Regions from separate parts of the Streptomyces sp. NPDC007905 genome, predicted to be linked through region 1. Evidence: riboswitches for the same ligand, from Rfam matches in the RefSeq annotation. Region 1 holds a riboswitch; each other region holds the start of a gene.
The links. A riboswitch is a leader RNA that binds a small molecule or an ion and turns the genes downstream of it on or off. The one in region 1 is predicted to bind cobalamin.

Region 1 (4,472 bases):
GCTCATGCGGGCGCTCCCGGTGGAATGAAAGGCAGTCCTTGCGGCGCGCCGGACTCGATGAGCCGCCACAGCGCGTCCGTGTCCGCGTGCTGTTCGATGAGGTCGCCGAGCCGGTCGAGCTGCTCCTCGCGCAGCGCGGCGAAGGACGTGTCCGGGGCCGGTACGAAGCGGCGCCCCGCGGCGGCCGCCACCTCGCGCAGGAAGGCCCGCCGGAAGCCGTCCGACTCCAGGGAGCCGTGCCAGTGGGTCCCCCAGGTCTGCCCGACCCGGCAGCCGTCCAGGAAGGCTTCCCCGCCCAGGACTTCGGCCACTCCGTGGTGGATCTCATATCCCTCGACCGGTTCGCCGAGGGCCTCACCCACCGGCCGGGTCAGGGTCTTCTCCCGGGCGAAGCGCACCCGCACGGGGAGCACTCCGAGCCCCGGGACCTGGCCGGCCCGCGACTCGACCTCGTCCTCGATGTGCCGGCCGAGGATCTGGAAGCCGCCGCAGATGCCGAGGACGGGCCGGTGCTGGGCAACCCTGCGCACCAGCGCGTCCGCAAGACCCCGCTCCCGCAGCCACTCCAGCGCCCGCACGGTCCCGCGCGTGCCCGGGATCACCACCAGGTCGGCGTCGGCCAGCTCCTCCGGCCGGTCCACGAACCGCACCACGACACCCGGCTCGGCGGCCAGCGCGTCCACGTCCGTGAAGTTGGACATGAGCGGGATCGCGCAGACGGCGATCCGCAGCACGTCCTCGCCGACCGGCGGTACCACCGCGGACTCCCGTACGGTGCCGTGCGGCGAGACCCTCCCCCACGCTCGGCTTCGCTCGCGCGGGGGGACCCCCATCCCGTCCTCCTCGTCGATGCCGAGCCCGTGCCGGAACGGCAGCACACCGTAGGTGCGCCGCCCGGTGAGCCCGTGCAGCATGTCGAGGCCCGGCTCCAACAGCGAGACGTCCCCCCGGAACTTGTTCACCAGGAACCCGGCGACCAGCTCCTGGTCCTCGGGCGAGAGCAGGGCGACGGTCCCGAAGAAGGAGGCGAAGACGCCCCCGCGGTCGATGTCGCCCACCACCAGCACGGGCAGCCGCGCGTTCCGCGCGATCCCCATGTTCACGATGTCCGTCCGCCGCAGATTGATCTCCGCGGGCGAACCGGCCCCCTCACAGATCACCGCGTCATACGTGCCCCGCAACTCGGCCAGGCAGTCCAGCACGGTGCCGAGCAGCCGCTGCTGGCGCCCGCCGTGATACCCGCGTGCGCTCAGCTCGCCCACCGGCTTGCCCAGCAGCACCACCTGGCTGCTCTGTTCGCCGCCCGGCTTGAGCAGCACCGGGTTCATCAGCGCGGTCGGCTCGACCCGGCAGGCCTGGGCCTGCATGGCCTGCGCCCGCCCGATCTCCGCGCCCTCCCGGGTGACGAACGAGTTGAGGGACATGTTCTGCGCCTTGAAGGGCGCCACCTTCACGCCCTGGCGCACGAGCCACCGGCAGATCCCGGCCGTCACGACGCTCTTGCCGGCGTCGGAGGTGGTGCCGGCGACGAGGAGACCACCGTTCACTTCCCACGTCCCTTCACGAGTCGGCGCCCGGCGACCGTGACGCCGAGCGCGAGCAGGCCGACGCGGCGGGAGAGCCGTACGGCCCGGTCGATGTCGGTGACCCGGACGGCCCGCCCGGTGCCCCCGTTCAGAACGGGCCGGTGTTCGACGCGGCCGCCGTAGGAGAGCGTCCCGCCCAGCCGCACACCGAGGGCGCCCGCGAACGAGGCCTCCACGGGCCCGGCGTTGGGGCTCGGGTGCCTGCGCGCGTCGGCCTTCCAGGCGTGCAGCGCGCCGCGGGGATCGGGGCCGGCCGCTGCGGCGAGCACGGCGGTCAACCGCGCACCCGGCCACCCGGCGACGTCGTCGAGGCGGGCGGAGGCCCAGCCGTAGCGCCGGAAGCGGGGCGACTTGTGCCCCACCATCGCGTCCAGGGTGTTGACGGCCCGGAACCCGAGCAGCGCGGGGACCCCGCCCACGGCACCCCACACCAGCGCGCCCACGACGGCGTCGGAGGTGTTCTCGGCGACCGACTCGACCACGGCCCGGGCGATCCCGTGGGTGTCCAGCGCCTGCGGATCACGGCCGCACAGATGCGGCAGCCGCTCGCGGGCGGCCGCCACGTCGCCGGCCGCGAGGGCGTGCCCGATGACCCGGGCCTCCCGCGCGAGGGAAGTACCCCCGACGACGGCCCAGGTGGCGGCGGCGGTCAGGGCGACGGAGGCGGCGGGAGACCGGCGTACGGCCCGTTCGGCGAGAGCCCCGAGCGCGACGGCACCCCCGGCGCACACCCCCGTGTGCAGCGCCCCCCACCCACGGTGGTCGCGCCACAGCACACGTTCCACGGCCCCGGCGGCCCGCCCGAACGCGGCGACCGGATGCCCCCGGCGCGGATCGCCGAGGAGCAGGTCGCCGAGAAGGCCGGCGGCGGCGCCGTACGCGTAGAAGCGATCGGCACCCATCGGCTCAGCCGGCCGCGGGGGCAGGCAGAACCCGGTTACTGAACCTCAATCGGCAGCCGCGCATGGCGATATGTCCTCACTCAGGGTGTCCGCGCCCTGGTTCGACGAGACCGGCGGTGAGAGTTCCTGGCTCCCGGGATTCCTTCCCCGGTGACAGTGGCGGGACCGCGCCGGATTCGCACCGGCTTCCTCTCTGCCGCCGTACATGGCCCGGGCAGTCCACCACGCGCCCGGAAGGGCCGTCAACTTGCCTTTGACCTGCGAGGGGAGAGTGTGCTGAGCCCCACACCGGTGAGGTCCGGGCATGCGGAAGGCTCCTTGCCGGGACACGCCGGCAAGGAGCCTTTCGGACGGTGGGTCAGGGCTTGGCCACGATCAGGTAGATCCCGTAGGCCACCGCGGCCGCGCACGCGGCGAAGCACACGTACGCACCGGTCGCGGTGAGCGCCGCCGAGTTGCCCTGCGCGGTGGCCTTCTCGCGTCGCGACAGGCCGTTGATGCCGAGGGTGAACAGGGCCACCACGCCCACCGTGAACGCGAGGCTGACGCCGAAGACGGAGCCGAGAGCCGCCCAGTCGATCTTCATGGGGATGCTTCCTTCAGTTACCGGGTGCTCGGGGTCAGACCGTCGCGGCCGGCGGAACCGCCGGCGCCGCGGTGTCGGTCGCGGCCGGAGCCGGGATCGTGGCCGTCAGGTCCTCGGTGACGGTGAGGGTGCCCGTGGGCGGCGGGGTCACCGCGGCGATGGCGGCGGTCACCACGCCGGCCGGCTCCTCGGTTCCGTCGACGGCGTTGACGTTGGCGCTGTCCACGACCTCGCGCCGGGAGAACTTCCAGATCGCGGCGCTGGCGCCGACCAGGAAGACGGCGACGACCGCGGTGCCCCAGTCGCCCAGGTCCGTGACGGACTCGGCGAGCGCGCCGACCAGGGCGGCGGCCGGGAGGGTGAGGGCCCAGGCGACGACCATGCGGGTCGCGGTGGACCAGCGGACCACACCGCCCTTGCGGCCCAGACCGGCACCCATCACCGAGCCGGAGACCACGTGGGTGGTCGAGAGGGAGAAGCCGAGGTGGGAGGAGGCCAGGATGGCGGTGGCCGCGCTGGTCTGGGCGGCGAAGCCCTGTCGCGGCTCCAGGTCGGTCAGGCCCTTGCCCATGGTGCGGATGATGCGCCAGCCGCCGATGTAGGTGCCGAGTGCGATGGCCAGACCCGCGGAGAGGATCACCCAGGTGGGAGGGTTGGAGCCCGGGGCGATGGCACCGCCCGCGATCAGCGCCAGGGTGATGATGCCCATCGTCTTCTGCGCGTCGTTGGTGCCGTGCGCGAGGGAGACCAGGCCGGCGGAGGCGATCTGACCGGCGCGGTAGCCCTTGCGGGTGGCCTCGCCGTCGGCCGTGCCGCCGATGCCGTAGGAGAAGCGGGTGGCGAGCATGGCCGCCACACCGGCCACCACCGGGGCGGCGACGGCCGGGAGCAGAACCTTGGTGACCAGGACGTCACCGTGGACGGCGCCGAAGCCCGCGGAGGCGACGGTGGCGCCGATCAGGCCGCCCATCAGAGCGTGCGAGGAGCTGGAGGGCAGTCCCACCAGCCAGGTCATCAGGTTCCAGAGGATCGCGCCGACCAGGGCGGCGAAGATGACCTCGGGACGGATGCCGTTCTCATCGACGAGACCCTTGGAGATCGTGTTGGCGACCTCCACGGAGAGGAAAGCGCCTACAAGGTTGAGGGCGGCGGACATGGCCACCGCGACCTTGGGCTTGAGCGCACCGGTCGAGATGGTCGTGGCCATCGCGTTGGCGGTGTCGTGAAAACCGTTCGTGAAATCGAACGCGAGTGCGGTTATTACCACAATCGCGAGGATCAGCGAGAAGTTTTCCATTTACCCAGGCAATCGTTCGAGGTCGTTGGCTGTTGGACCGTAGGCAACCTGGGTGAACGGAAGATGAACTGGGGCAGGCGTGAGGGTGTCGATAACAGGGG
Region 2 (4,472 bases), on a different contig from region 1:
TCCTCGGCGCGGGCGGCCGACTTCGGGGCCGGGCCGGTCGCGTTGAGCGCCCGCACCAGGTCCGTACCGCCGAAGTCCCGCGGCTCGGCGCCCACCGCGTGCGCGGCGAGGATCAGCTGGGCACAGGCGGCCGGGCCGCTCTCCCGCGCCCACTTGGCCGCGTTCTTCTCCAGCCAGCCGTACGGCTTCTTCGCCTGTGCGGTCCAGCCGTCCGCGGCGAGTGCGACGACCGTGTCCGCGGTGTTGCCGTAGTCGGGCTGGTCCTCGGCGCCGGGCAGGGTCGACTTCAGGTATCCGGCGGGGGTCAGGGCGTTGGCCAGGTAGGACGAGGCGTTGTTCGCCACCTCTGCCGGGGTGAGCTGCTTGTCGGAGTTCGTGCAGCTGGAGCCCTGCTCGGGAGCCTTCCCGGCCCTGGTCACGAAACCCTTGCCGAGCGCGCCGAGCACCGCGGCCGCCGTCGCGTCCGCGTTGGCGAACAGCTTGCCCTTCTTGTCCGGCTGGTAGGGGAGGGCTCCAGCCCCGTCGTCGTCGCAGGGCAGGGACCACTTGGCCAGCAGGTCGTACGGGGTCTTGCTCCCGGTGTGCACCCGGGCCGGGTCCTGGCCGACCGAGGCGAAGGCGCCGATGACGACGCTGGTGGAGTTGGTGTCGCTCGGGCCGCCCGGCGAGTAGCCCCAGCCGCCGTCCTTGTTCTGGACCGTCGTCAGCCAGACCAGGGCCCTGCGGACCTCACCGCCGTGCCCGCCGAGCGCCTGCAGGGCCTGGACGGCGGCGGCCGTGCTGTTGGTGTCGGGCTGGGCGCCGCCCTTGCCCGCACAGGGCTTGGCGGTGTCGGCCCGGAACGCGGCGAAACCTCCGTTGTCGCACTGCTGCCCCGCCAGCCAGTTGACGGCCGACGCGGCGGGACGGTAGCCGAGCGTCCGCTGCGCGAGCAGCGCCAGCGACTGGCGCCAGACACCGTCGTACGTCGGGTCCGCCTTGCCGAACAGGCCGGACGGAAGGGTCACCTTCGGGGACGGGGACGGGGACGGGCCGGCGGCCGTGGCGGGCGCGGCTGCGGCCAGCACGCCTATGGCGGCGAGAGCCGCGGCACTGCGGCGGACGTTCATGGTCGGCGACTGCCTCTCCTGCGGGAACCGGCAGCGCACGGGACCACCCCGGGCGGCTCGGCTCCGTAAACCTCGACGGTGCCGTGCGCGACGGGCCGCCGCGCACGCGAGCCGGTCAACGTCCCGTCCGGAGCGGTCCGGCTCACCGTCCGCGGGACGGTTCACGGTTGCGGGTCAGCGCCGGAATTGCACCGGCTTCCCCCCGTACAGGTGTGATGACGACCCCGCCACTTTACCGGCCGCCGTCAGCGGGCCGAGGGGTGGCTGTGGGCACACGGGGGCGGTGACCGGGGTCACGCCCACGGCGGCGCGTGCGCCGCACCTCGATCCGCGTCCCGACCACGTGGTGCCGGCCCCGCCGGGCCGTGGACAACCGGAGGAGTTTTTAAGGGCGGTGGGGCAACGCCCCCGCTGGTGCGGGGCGGTATCGCAAAGGCGCTTGTGCTCAGCATGCCTAGGCCGCGTGCGGCCAAGACGTCGGGACGACGGCCGCGCTCAAGTAGTGGGCCATCCCGCGCAGGGCGTGCTCGCACTCTGCCGGGTCCTCGCCCTCCGCCACCCAGTGCGCGAGCCGGTCGGCCGGCCCTGCGTGGCCGGCCGCCGTGACCGGGTCGCCGGGCCGCCGGGTGAGGACCATGCGCTCGGCGCACGGCTCGTACGTGGCCGCCGGGTCCAGATGCAGGTGGGTCAGCCGGCCCGTCGCAGCCGGATAGGCGAACTGGATCGCGGCCGCCCGCTGCCGGGTCGGAGTCACGTCCGGGAGCCCGCCGGTGGCCAGGGCGGCGGCGGCTCGCACGAGGTCGACGCCGGTGGCCCGTTCGACCAGCAGCGGGATCAGGTCGCCGGGCAGGTGCGGGACGACGTCCGTGACGAGCGGGCCACGGGCGGTGAGCCGCAGGCCGATGTGGACGACGGTGTGGGCGAGGCCGAGCGCGCGCACGGTCCGCTCCACCGTGTGCCGCAGGAACGGGTTGTGCAGCAACCCGTCGTGGGCGTGCACGGAGTGCCGCAGCGGCTGCCGGGCGGGCGGCGGGCCCGGCGTCGTACGGGTGAGCGCGGCGATGCGGACCTCGTCGTCCAGGACGACGGCCTCGGCGGAGACCAGCGGCCCCTCCGTGTCCTCCCGGCCGGCCGGGAGGATCTTGTGGCGGGCGAGGAGTGCCGACAACGCGGCCGGGTCGGTGCAGGCCGCGGCCGTCTCGTACGGGATGCCGGGTAACGCCAGCCGTGCGGCGAGCCGTGCGACGCCGGTCAGGTGCTCGCCGGCCCAGGTCAGTACCCCGCGGACCCGGTGTCGTGCCGCGTAGCGCGCGACCGCCACGGCGGCCGCCTCCCGACCGGGGTCGGCCACCAGATGACCGGCCAGGTAGGGGCGCGCCCAGGCGGGCGGGGCGGTGCCGACCAGCACCACCGGGTGGGCCGCCGCGATCCGCGCCAGCGGGTACTCGTCGTACGCGGCACGGCGGCCGGTTCCGAGGAGAAGAACGGACTGCGGCATCGGAGCCTCACCTTCGTGGGGAGAAGGCGGACAGAGGAACGCCCCGGATGCTGCTCCCCCATAGGCAGCACCCGAGGCGGGTCGATCTTGCTCTCCGTGCCCTGATCCTCACCCGACACACCCTCAACTGTCAACGATTGCTGCCTATTTCCGCAGTCGGCGTTGTCATGTCTGGTCGGCGCACGGGTGACCCGGTAGCCTCGCGTCAGCTCAGCCACGGAACGGACGACGTGCCCAGGGGGGACCTCGGTGAGTGACGCCTACGCCCCGCTGGCCGACGTGCTGGACCGGCTCGGAGAGCTGACCGGCCGGCCCGGCCGGCTGTCGGAGGTCCTGGACGTGGCCGGGCTCTCCCACCGCACCGGCATCCCCGTCGGCGTGGTCGTCGAACTGCTCTCGGGCGGCCGGGCACCGGAGGCCTGTCTCGCCCAACGGGTACGGCAGCGGCTGGACTTCATCCGGGAGACCCGGCGGCGGCCCGACGGCAAGCGGTACTCGCTTGACGAACTGGCCAGGATCGCCGGAACCAGCCGGCAGTGGTTGAGCGAGTGGCGCAAGAGCGGTATGCCGGGCCTCGAACACACCGACCGGCTGCGCAGGTTCTTCGGCCTGTCGGCGGGCTTCTTCACCGCCGACGAACAGGAGGCGCTGCACGAGGCGCTGCAGCCGGTGGTGCAGAGCCTGGAGGCGGAGGCGGACCCGCTGCTGCGGCTGCGGGAGAGCGGGCTGGTCAGGCTGGCCGCGCGCGCCCCGCAGATGAACCCCCGTCAGCTGGCCACGCTCGCCGACCTGGCGGAGATGATCATCACTTCGGAGCGGGCGGGGAGTTCGGGGGAGGCGAAGGGGACCGCCGCCTTGAGGGGTGCCGGGCGTGCCTGAGCCGGTGCTGGCCGTAAACGATCGTTTTCCTTGCGGGAACATGCCCTTCCGGCCTTCCTGGTCCTATGGTCGCCCAACGCCCGCCGAACTCGACCGCAAGGACGACGACCGCAAGGACGACGACCGCAAGGACGACGCATGAGCCCCGACAGATCGCCGAAGTCCCGCAGAACGACAAGTTCGCCGAAGCGGTTCCTCGACCGGCTCGTCCGCGACACCGCCCGGACGCTGACCCCGCCCACCGGGCCGAAGGCGTTCCTGCACGCGGTCTGCGCCACGCTCAGCCCGCAGCTGGACCGCCCGATCCGCCTGAAGTTCGTCGCCTTCCCACCCGGCCTGGACGTCTCCGGGGTCACCTTCGCCATGGACGAGGAGTACATCGTCGTGGTCGAGGAGCGGGCGCCGGACGAGCACCAGTTCGTCATCGCGGGGCACGAGATCGGCCACATCCACTACCAGACGCTGGACGTGCACTACCCGGCCGGCATGCCCGCGGCGGCGCGCCGGCTGCTGTCCCAGGCCGAGGAGGACATCCCCTGGGACCAGGTGGTCGCCATGGCCACCCGGTCGCCCGCTGCCGCGGCGGCCGAGGCGGAGTGGGAGGCCGAGGAGTGCGGGCTGCGGCTGGCGGCGAAGTTCTCCAGGGTCGTCGGCCCGGGCGCGGCGGCCGGGCGTACCACCCAGGACACCCTCACCGGCCGGCTGTCGTCCTCGCTGGGCAACATCGGCGGGCCGTGATGCGCTGGGACCTGGCGGGTTCGTTCACCGCCTACGCCGTTCCGGCCGCGCTGCTCGCGGTGGCCTTCGTGATCAAGCTGCCGCTGCTGCGGCGGGCCTGGCAGGACCCGATCCTCCGGGCCACCGCCCTGCTGCTCGGGATCGGCGCCGTCGTCTTCGCCTCGCTGCCGCCGGCCAGTCTGCACCGCATCAACGAGATCGCCGGCGTCCCCAACTTCGCCGGGCTGTGGGTGTATTCGCTGCTCACC
Region 3 (4,472 bases), on a different contig from region 1:
AGCGTCAGCACCAGGTTGTTCGCGACGATCGAGTCGCCCGTCGCGAAGAACGCGACCAGGCGGCCGATCAGATGCTGCTCGGCCGGGGTCAGCTTCGCGAGGTCGGCGACGTCCGAGTGGAGGTCGACCTCCTCCACGGTCCAGGTGTTCTTGATGGCGTCCCGGTAGCGCTCGTAGAAGTCGGGGTAGCGCATCGGGCGGAGAGTCAGCTCGAAGCCCGGGTCGAGGAGGTTGGTGTTACGGGTGGTCATCACTGGCAGGCCTCGCAGGACTCGGGGTTCTCAAGGGAGCAGGCGACCGCGTCGGGGTCGGCGGCCTGCTGGACGGGGATGGGGGCCTGCGCCTGTGCCGCGCGGGCGATGCGGGTCGCCGGGCGGGAGCGCAGGTAGTACGTCGTCTTCAGGCCCGACTTCCAGGCGTACGCGTACATCGAGGAGAGCTTGCCGATGGTCGGGGTCTCCAGGAACAGGTTCAGGGACTGCGCCTGGTCCAGGAACGGGGTGCGGGCCGCGGCCATGTCGATCAGGCCGCGCTGCGGGATCTCCCACGCCGTGCGGTACAGCGCCCGCACCTCGGCCGGGATCCACGCGAAGTCCTGCACGGAGCCATTGGAGTCGCGCAGCGCCTCCCGGGTCCGGGCGTCCCAGACCCCCAGCTCCTTCAGGTCCTTCACCAAGTACGAGTTGACCTGCAGGAACTCACCGGAGAGCGTCTCGCGCTTGAACAGGTTGGACACCTGCGGCTCGATGCACTCGTACACGCCCGCGATGGAGGCGATGGTCGCGGTGGGCGCGATCGCGAGGAGCAGCGAGTTGCGCATGCCGACCGAGGCGATCCGCTCGCGCAGGGCCGCCCAGCGCTCCGGCCAGGTCAGGCGAACGCCCGGGAAGTGGTCAGGGTGCAGGACACCCTTGGCCGTGCGGGTCTTCTCCCAGGCCGGCAGCGGGCCGTTGCGCTCGGCCAGGTCGGCGGAGGCCTCGTACGCGGCGAGCATGATGCGTTCGGCGATCCGCGTGGACAGGGCCCTGGCCTCGGGGGAGTCGAAGGGCAGGCGCAGCTTGAAGAAGACGTCCTGCAGGCCCATCGCGCCGAGGCCCACCGGACGCCACTTGGCGTTGGAACGGCCCGCCTGCTCGGTCGGGTAGAAGTTGATGTCGACCACGCGGTCGAGGAAGGTCACGGCCGTGCGGACCGTCCTGTCGAGGCGCTCCCAGTCGAGATCGCCGTTCGCCACGAAGGCACCGAGGTTGACCGAACCCAGGTTGCAGACCGCCGTCTCCCCGTCGTCCGTGACCTCCAGGATCTCCGTGCAGAGGTTGGAGGAGTGGATGACGTGGCCCGCGGTCGCCGTCTGGTTGGCCGTCCGGTTGGCGGCGTCCTTGAAGGTCATCCAGCCGTTGCCGGTCTGCGCGAGGGTGCGCATCATGCGGCCGTACAGGTCGCGGGCCGGGATCGTCTTCCTGGCGAGACCGTTCGCCTCCGCCTCGCGGTAGGCCGCGTCGAACTCCTCGCCCCACAGGTCCACCAGCTCCGGGACGTCCGCCGGGGAGAACAGCGACCACTGCTCGTCGGCGTTGACCCGGCGCATGAACTCGTCCGGGACCCAGTGGGCGAGGTTCAGGTTGTGGGTACGGCGGGCGTCCTCACCGGTGTTGTCGCGCAGCTCCAGGAACTCCTCGATGTCGGAGTGCCAGGTCTCCAGGTACACCGCGGCGGCACCCTTGCGCCGGCCGCCCTGGTTCACCGCGGCCACCGAGGCGTCCAGGGTCTTCAGGAACGGCACGATGCCGTTGGAGTGCCCGTTGGTGCCTCGGATCAGCGAACCGCGCGAGCGGATACGGGAGTACGACAGACCGATGCCGCCGGCGTGCTTCGACAGGCGGGCGACCTGGTGGTAGCGGTCGTAGATGGAGTCCAGCTCGTCCAGCGGGGAGTCGAGGAGGTAGCAGGACGACATCTGCGGGTGCCGCGTGCCGGAGTTGAAGAGCGTGGGGGAGGAGGGCAGGTAGTCGAGGCGGCTCATGAGCCCGTAGAGCGCCGCCACTTCGTCCACGGAGCGGACGGTGTCGTCCTCGGCCAGGCCCGCGGCGACGCGCAGCATGAAGTGCTGGGGCGTCTCGATCACCTTGCGGGTGATGGGGTGCCGGAGCAGATAGCGGCTGTGCAGGGTGCGCAGGCCGAAGTAACCGAAGCGGTCGTCGGCCGCCGCGTCGATCAGCGAGTCCAGACGCTCGGCGTGCAGCCGCACGAACTCCGCCGTGCGGTCGGCGACCAGGCCCTCGCGGTGGCCCACGGCGACGGACCCGGTGAAGGACACGACGCCCTGCGAGGCGGCCTCGGCCCTGATGGAGAGGGTCAGCAGCCGGGCGGCCACCCGAGAGTAGGCGGGGTCGTCGGAGATCAGTCCGGCGGCCGCCTCCGTGGCCAGCTCGCGCAACTCCGCCTCGTCGGCCCGTGCGGACCGGCCGCGCAGCGCGGCCGCGGCGACGCGGCCGGGGTCGGCGTCGGGGAGGTCGGCGGTCAGCTCGGTCAGGGTCCGCAGCAGCGCGGCACCGGGACCGTCGGCCTTCAGGTCGCTGACTGAAGCCGGATCGGCTGGCGCGATGGTCACGTGGGGCTCTCCCTCGCTCGGCACGGGGCCTTGCGGAGGGCAGGGGCAGCACGAGCGCGCACGGCGTCGCGTCCACCGGCCCACTCCACGAGGCCCGGACGTCTCAAGGCACCCGGACCGGACGGCCGGGCGCGCGCTGACGGCAGGTCCTCGGACTGGACAGGCGTGCGGATGCACGCAAGTACACCGTTGCGGGACAGTTCCGGATTCGCACCGGATTCCCCTGCGGCGACAGCGAGGATGAGCATACATCTAGTGCCGGGCTGTGGTGTCACCCCCAGATGTTGTGTCTGTTGCGTGTTGCGGTGGCTTCAGAGGGTCAACTCGGGGTGGGCGCGGCGCTGTCGTCCAGCCGGACACGGGGTTCCGGTTCCGCTCGGGTGCGCGAACGGAAGCGGGCCGCCGTCGGTCTAGCCGTTCGGCGGCCCGCTGGGGGTGGTGTGTTGGTGCTCGAGCGGTTCTGCGCGCCCCTACAGGGGCGTGATTCAGTGGCTGGCGCCCGCCGTGGCCGGCGGCAGTTCCACCTCGACTCCCGGGTCGCCCGCGTCCGCCGTGTAGTCGCCCGGCCTGGTCTCGTCGAGGCCCTCGGCGGCCTTCACGGCCTTGAGGACGAACGTGAGGACCACGGTGACCGCGACGTTGAGGACGAACGCCGTCAGGCCGATGTAGCCGATCTCCCCGATGCCCGGGATCTCCTTCGCGGAGCCACCGAAGTGCTTCTGGGTCGGCGAGGCCACCCCGTAGGCGGCGAGCGTGCCGTAGACCATGCCGACCGCCCAGCCGGCGAGCAGTGCCCAGCGGTGGAACCATCGGGTGAACAGGCCGCCGACCAGGGCCGGGAAGGTCTGCAGGATCCAGATCCCGCCCAGCAGCTGGAAGTTGATCGCCACCGTCTTGTCCATCGTCAGGACGAAGACCAGCGCGCCCACCTTCACCAGCAGCGACACGATCTTGGAGACGCGGGTCTCCTGCTGGGGCGTCGCGTCCGGCTTGATGAAGTCCTTGTAGATGTTGCGTGTGAAGAGGTTCGCCGCCGCGATGGACATGATGGCCGCGGGCACCAGGGCGCCGATGCCGATCGCCGCGAAGGCCACACCGGCGAACCAGTCCGGGAACATGTTCTCGAACAGCTGCGGAATCGCCAACTGCCCGTTGGTGACCTTCACTCCGGCCGCGATCGCCATGAAGCCGAGCAGCGCCAGCAGGCCCAGCATCAGGGAGTACAGCGGCAGGATCGTGGTGTTGCGCCGGATCACCTCACGGCTCCGGGACGACAGCGTCGCGGTGATCGAGTGCGGGTACATGAACAGGGCCAGGGCGGAGCCGAGCGCCAGGGTGGCGTAGGTCCACTGGCCCGCCTCCGGTGGGGCCAGCGCGCCGCGCGGCTTGCCGGTGGCCGGGTTGACCTGGCTGAACGCGTCGGCCGCCTTGGCGAAGATGTCGTCGAACCCGCCCAGCTTGATCGGGATGTAGATGATCGCCACCGCGATGACGAGGTAGATCAGCGTGTCCTTCACGAACGCGATCAGGGCGGGGGCGCGCAGACCCGACGAGTACGTGTACGCGGCCAGCACGCCGAAGGCGATCAGCAGCGGCAGGTCCTTCACGAACCAGTTGGTGTTCTCGCCGCCGCCGACGCCCATCACGTCCAGCACCGCCTGGATGCCGACGAGCTGGAGCGCGATGTACGGCATCGTCGCGAGGATGCCGGTGAGCGCCACGGCCAGCGACAGCCCCTTCGAGCCGAAGCGGCCGCGCACGAAGTCCGAGGTCGTGACGTAGCCGTGGCGGTGCGAGACCGACCACAGGCGGGGCAGGAACGTGAAGATCAGCGGGTAGACCAGGATCGTGTAGGGCACCG
Region 4 (4,472 bases), on a different contig from region 1:
CCCGGTCCATGCCGGGCATGTCGCTCATCGAGGAGCCGGGGCTCGCCGAGGCGGGCGCCGACGGCGTGCTGCCGTGGTGCATGCCAGGCGTGGACGAGTCGTCGGGCGCGCCGCAAGCGGCCAGGGCCAGAGTGAGGGCGGCTGCGATACCGGTTGCCGCGAGGGCTCGGTCGCGGATGGTGGGGCGGGTGAAAGCGAACATCGTCTTTTCGAGGATCTCTCCGGGTGGCGCACCACGCCGTGTGGGGCGCGCTGTGGGCAGGACGTCGCGGCCGGATACCGCCGGTGGCAGGTTCCGGTGCAGGTCCGCTCACGTCCGCGCGATGCACACCTGGAGCAGGAGACCGCGTCCGCCCGGGGGGCCGCGCCGCCGGGTTCCGTCGGGATTCCATGCCCAGCGCAGGGCCCAAGCCGCCAGTACCGCGAGGGCGGCCACACCGACGAGAGGCGCGACGGGCACCGGGATGTCGTTCTGCGCGGGAATCGCGACGCACATCGTCCCGTGCGAACTCATGCCCTTCACGGCATGGGCTTGGGCACCGTCCGCATGAGGCAGCAGGGCCCGGTCCGACACCTTCGGGAAGGCCTGGACTTCGTGCCCTTCGTGGCCTTCGTGGACCGAGGCAGCAGCCCCCACCGCGCCGTGGCAGCCGTCAGCGGCTGTGGCCGGGGCGCCGTGCATGAGGAAGAGGCCGAGCAGGACCGCACACAGGGCCAGCAGCCGGGCGGTGCCCGGGCGGCGTGCGGGTGTGCTGCCCATCGTGGCCTGCTCTCCTTTCTGCGGACTCCTCCATGGGGGGCGGTGCCCCGCCCCAGACCATACCCGGTGGGGGTACCCGACACCTGTGGGCGGACCCGGAGGGAGCACGGCGCCGGCCTCGGGCCGCCGACGGCGGGAGCCGGACTCCGTGTCCAGTGGGCCGTAGGCGAGGATGAACCGCGGGGAGTGCGTCCGGTAGGGAACGGCGCCGTAGGTGCGGTGGCCGGTGATTCGACCGGAGGAGCGAGTGACGGAAGAGTCCTCTTCTCGCCGGGCACGGGCACCTGCGCGATTTTCGATGACTCGGGAAGTGCGGGAGAGGTGGCGCACTCCGCATCGGCGCGGACAGCGATCCCCGCTACGACCCGCGCCGACTGGTCCAGCTCCTCATCGCGGGACTACGCCAACCGCAGTGGCCACCGGCCAGGCAGTGGCCGTGGCAGGACGCGGATTTTTCGGGATCGTCATCGTTCACGAACGCGGCCCCGCCTGGTGGAACGCCGGGCGGGGCGCGAGCAGGGCCTCCTCCTCCCGGTGCAAGTGCTGCAGTTCCTCGTCCATGGCCCGTGCCTGGACTGCGGGATCGCGATCGAGGAGCGCGTGAAGTGCCGCTGGTATCACGGCAGCGGACCGCGCGGGTGTCACTCGAGACACCTCGCCACGTACCCGGCCGGCGGCCCCGACCCACCGGAGCGGTGAGGGCCTCGCCGAGCAGCGTGATCAGCGGGGAACCGGTGTCACTTCCGCACCGGCACTCGCCGCCTTCGCGTTCGCCTGTCGGGCGGCCTTCGGATCCAGTACCCGCTCGGCCAACAGCCCGAAGACGAGCCCGAAGGCGGTCCACAGAGTCAGTTGGATGGCCAGGGCCACCAGGCGGAACTGCCAGAGCAGGGTGGCCGAGAAGTCCTTCGGGACCTCGTTGACGGCCGGCAGGAACGCGTACGCCAGCCCGATGGCCAGGACGAAGAACGCCCCCGCGGCCACCGTCGCGTTCCAGTTGCCCAGCCGTGCTGCGAGGCGCTTGCCGAGGATCACGGTGGCGATCGCCAGCAGCACGCTGAGCAGCATCATCAGGAAGTACAGGGTGGTGCGCCTGCCGATGGTGTCGGGGTCGCCGACGGACGGCGGATTGGCCGGATACTTCAGGAACGGCACGACATAGACCGTGAGCAAGCCGGCCGTCGCCAGGAGCAGCGCGCTCGCGCGCGGCCCGAAGCGGCCGATCCGGCCCAGCGCGAAGCAGTACGCGAGGGCGGCGATGCCGCCGAACGCGACCCCGTAGACGAGGACACCGGTGGCCAGGCCACCGGTGGACTGCATCGTGCGGCTCACGACTTCCATGCCGTGTTCGTGGGAGTGCGCCTCTTCGTAGGCGATGGCCGAGTCGACGCGCGGCTCGCCGAGGAAGTAGGCGACGACGAGGGCGAGCAGGCCCGCGGCGAGTCCCGCGAGCATGCCACGCACCAGAAGGTTGCGGACGGTTGCCGAGTTCATGGACGGCCCTGGATTCCCGCGCCGTCAGTGGCAGGGGAAGCCGAGCAGGTGGCGGGCGTCGTGCACCCACTCATGGACGTTCTCGCCGGACATGACGGAGGTGGCGCCCTGCTCGGCGCCGACGAAGTACAGCAGGACAAGCATCAGGATGCCGAAGAAGACCGCCCAGGGGACGATCGCGCCGATCGGCAGCTTGGCGGGGATGGCGGTGGGGGTGGTGGTCGGCTGAGCGACGGACTGCGCCATGGCAGAACCTCCTGGGGAACTCGCGTCCCGTCTCGGTGGTGCACAGGACAACGGGGCGGGTCTGACTTGCCCTGCCCGCACCGCGAGCGGTGTGAACGGGGCATACAGTGGCGCGACCGTGCCGGATTCCCACCGGCTTCCGCGTTTCCGTCGTCTATTTCGCCGAGAACGTACCGCGAAGCGGAGGCGCGGCCAAGGGCGCACGGGGCGCTCACGGGCGCCCCTCAAGCCGCCGTTCCCTTGAATCCCCTGTAATTGCGGGGCCGTCGACCGCGAGAGTGAGCACGTGACCAGTCGAGTGATCTTGATCTCACCAGCCATGAACGCGGCCCTGCGCGAGGCCCGCTTCGACGACGGGTGCCCATTGGAGGAGGGCGGCGCCGCCCAGGCCCGCTCGGCGGCGAGGCTCCTCCCACGGGCCGGGCGAGCGCTCGTGGCCCCCACCGAGCGCTGCCGGCAGACCGCCTCCGCGCTCGGCCTCGACGCCGGCGAAGCGCCCGAGCTGGCCGGCCTCGACGTGGGCCGCTGGCGGGGCCGTACGCTCGCCGAGGTGAGCGCCGCCGAGCCGGAGGCCGTAGCCCTGTGGCTGGCCGATCCCGCGGCAGCCCCGCACGACGGGGAGTCGGTGCGCGAGTTGGGCAGGCGGATCGCGGACTGGCTGGACGAGGCCGCGCGGTTCTCCGGCCGGACGGTCGCGGTGGTCGAACCGGACGTCGTACGAGCCGCGACCGTCCGGGTGCTGGGAGCACCGGAGCCGGCCTTCTGGCGGATCGACGTGGCGCCGTTGAGCGCGGTCGAGTTCAGCGGCCGCGCCGGCCGCTGGAACGTGGCACTCGGCAGACCGCTCCACCTGGCGGCTACGGCTGAGAGCGCCTGGTGACGTACGGTCGGCCTCAGCTGCCGCCCACTCCCAGGGCCGCCAGCAGCACCAGCACCAGCACCAGCGTCGCGGCGCCCAGCAGGCCGTGGGCGGCCACCACGGGAACGGGCAGGTGCCGTTCCGCGGGCGTGGTCCCCTCCCCGGTAGTGGCCGGGGCGGCGGTCCGGTACACCGGCACCCAGCGGGCGAACATCGCGAAGCCGAGCAGCGCGACGGCTACGGGGACACCGAAGGAGGTCCACGCCAGGGCTGACCGGTCGGCGACGAGGTAGACGATCCAGACGACCAGTCCGGCCGCCGCGAGCAGGAAGTGGCCGAAGACGAGGGGGCCCGGGAAGCGGGTCGTGCCGGTCTGCCCGAGTACAGGCGCACCACAGCGCCGGCAATGACTTCGTCAAGCTTTCTTGAAGTTGCACTCCATGAGTTGTTAGGTAAGGCTTACCTCCTTTAGTTTCTGTGCGCTTCCCCGTGCACGTCAGACCGGAGATCGCCATGTCCAGCGCACACCTCACTCTTCTCGGCGCCATCGCCGGCCTCACCATCTACCTCGGCCTGCCCCTCGGCCGTCTCCGCACTCCCACGCCCCGCCTCAGGGCCGGTTTGAACGCCGTGGCCATCGGCATTCTGATCTTCCTCGTCTGGGACGTGCTGACCCATGCCTGGGAGCCGGTCGACGAGGCGCTGAGCAAGCACGCGTGGGGAACCGTCGCCTCCGGTGGAGCCACCCTGGCCGCGGGTCTGAGCCTCGGGCTGGCCGGACTCGTGCACTACGACGCCTGGATCGGCCGCCGCCGGGCTGCCGGCGCACGCCCTGCGGGGCCCGGTGCCGCCGCCACCGCCGAACTGGCGCCGAAGACCCGCAGTCAGGCAAGTTCGCTGGCACTGATGATCGCCACGGGCATCGGCCTGCACAACTTCGCCGAGGGCCTGGCCATCGGCAACTCGGCCGCCCAGGGAGAACTCTCCCTCGCCCTCCTGCTGATCATAGGATTCGGCCTGCACAACGCCACCGAAGGTTTCGGCATCGTGGCACCCCTGGCCGCCGAAGGGGAACGCCCCTCCTGGCTCACCCTGCTCTGGCTCGGCCTGATC

Region 2: it holds a riboswitch for cobalamin, as region 1 does, so the genes downstream of both, ACFZDC_RS20355 (prenyltransferase/squalene oxidase repeat-containing protein) here and ACFZDC_RS27370 (cobalamin biosynthesis protein) in region 1, are expected to answer to the same signal.
Region 3: it holds a riboswitch for cobalamin, as region 1 does, so the genes downstream of both, ACFZDC_RS13020 (ribonucleoside-diphosphate reductase subunit alpha) here and ACFZDC_RS27370 (cobalamin biosynthesis protein) in region 1, are expected to answer to the same signal.
Region 4: it holds a riboswitch for cobalamin, as region 1 does, so the genes downstream of both, ACFZDC_RS00520 (CbtB-domain containing protein) here and ACFZDC_RS27370 (cobalamin biosynthesis protein) in region 1, are expected to answer to the same signal.

What each region holds. Positions count from the first base shown of each region.
Region 1 covers NZ_JBIBKS010000016.1:159,444-163,915, forward strand. The annotation lists gene cobN (cobaltochelatase subunit CobN) at 1-6, opposite strand, end outside; gene ACFZDC_RS27365 (cobyric acid synthase) at 3-1,547, opposite strand; gene ACFZDC_RS27370 (cobalamin biosynthesis protein) at 1,544-2,488, opposite strand; cobalamin riboswitch at 2,589-2,727, opposite strand; gene ACFZDC_RS27375 (hypothetical protein) at 2,847-3,074, opposite strand; gene ACFZDC_RS27380 (inorganic phosphate transporter) at 3,109-4,371, opposite strand.
Region 2 covers NZ_JBIBKS010000010.1:317,950-322,421, forward strand. The annotation lists gene ACFZDC_RS20355 (prenyltransferase/squalene oxidase repeat-containing protein) at 1-1,109, opposite strand, end outside; cobalamin riboswitch at 1,223-1,351, opposite strand; gene ACFZDC_RS20360 (hypothetical protein) at 1,564-2,607, opposite strand; gene ACFZDC_RS20365 (XRE family transcriptional regulator) at 2,857-3,486, shown strand; gene ACFZDC_RS20370 (hypothetical protein) at 3,479-3,628, shown strand; gene ACFZDC_RS20375 (hypothetical protein) at 3,625-4,224, shown strand; gene ACFZDC_RS20380 (MAB_1171c family putative transporter) at 4,224-4,472, shown strand, end outside.
Region 3 covers NZ_JBIBKS010000006.1:163,265-167,736, forward strand. The annotation lists gene ACFZDC_RS13015 (ribonucleotide-diphosphate reductase subunit beta) at 1-251, opposite strand, end outside; gene ACFZDC_RS13020 (ribonucleoside-diphosphate reductase subunit alpha) at 251-2,611, opposite strand; cobalamin riboswitch at 2,735-2,879, opposite strand; gene mctP (monocarboxylate uptake permease MctP) at 3,097-4,472, opposite strand, start outside.
Region 4 covers NZ_JBIBKS010000001.1:100,466-104,937, forward strand. The annotation lists gene ACFZDC_RS00500 (hypothetical protein) at 1-202, opposite strand, end outside; gene ACFZDC_RS00505 (hypothetical protein) at 311-760, opposite strand; partial or broken gene ACFZDC_RS00510 (TetR family transcriptional regulator) at 1,084-1,170, shown strand; gene ACFZDC_RS00515 (CbtA family protein) at 1,481-2,254, opposite strand; gene ACFZDC_RS00520 (CbtB-domain containing protein) at 2,279-2,500, opposite strand; cobalamin riboswitch at 2,537-2,693, opposite strand; gene ACFZDC_RS00525 (histidine phosphatase family protein) at 2,787-3,380, shown strand; gene ACFZDC_RS00530 (hypothetical protein) at 3,394-3,573, opposite strand; gene ACFZDC_RS00535 (ZIP family metal transporter) at 3,873-4,472, shown strand, end outside.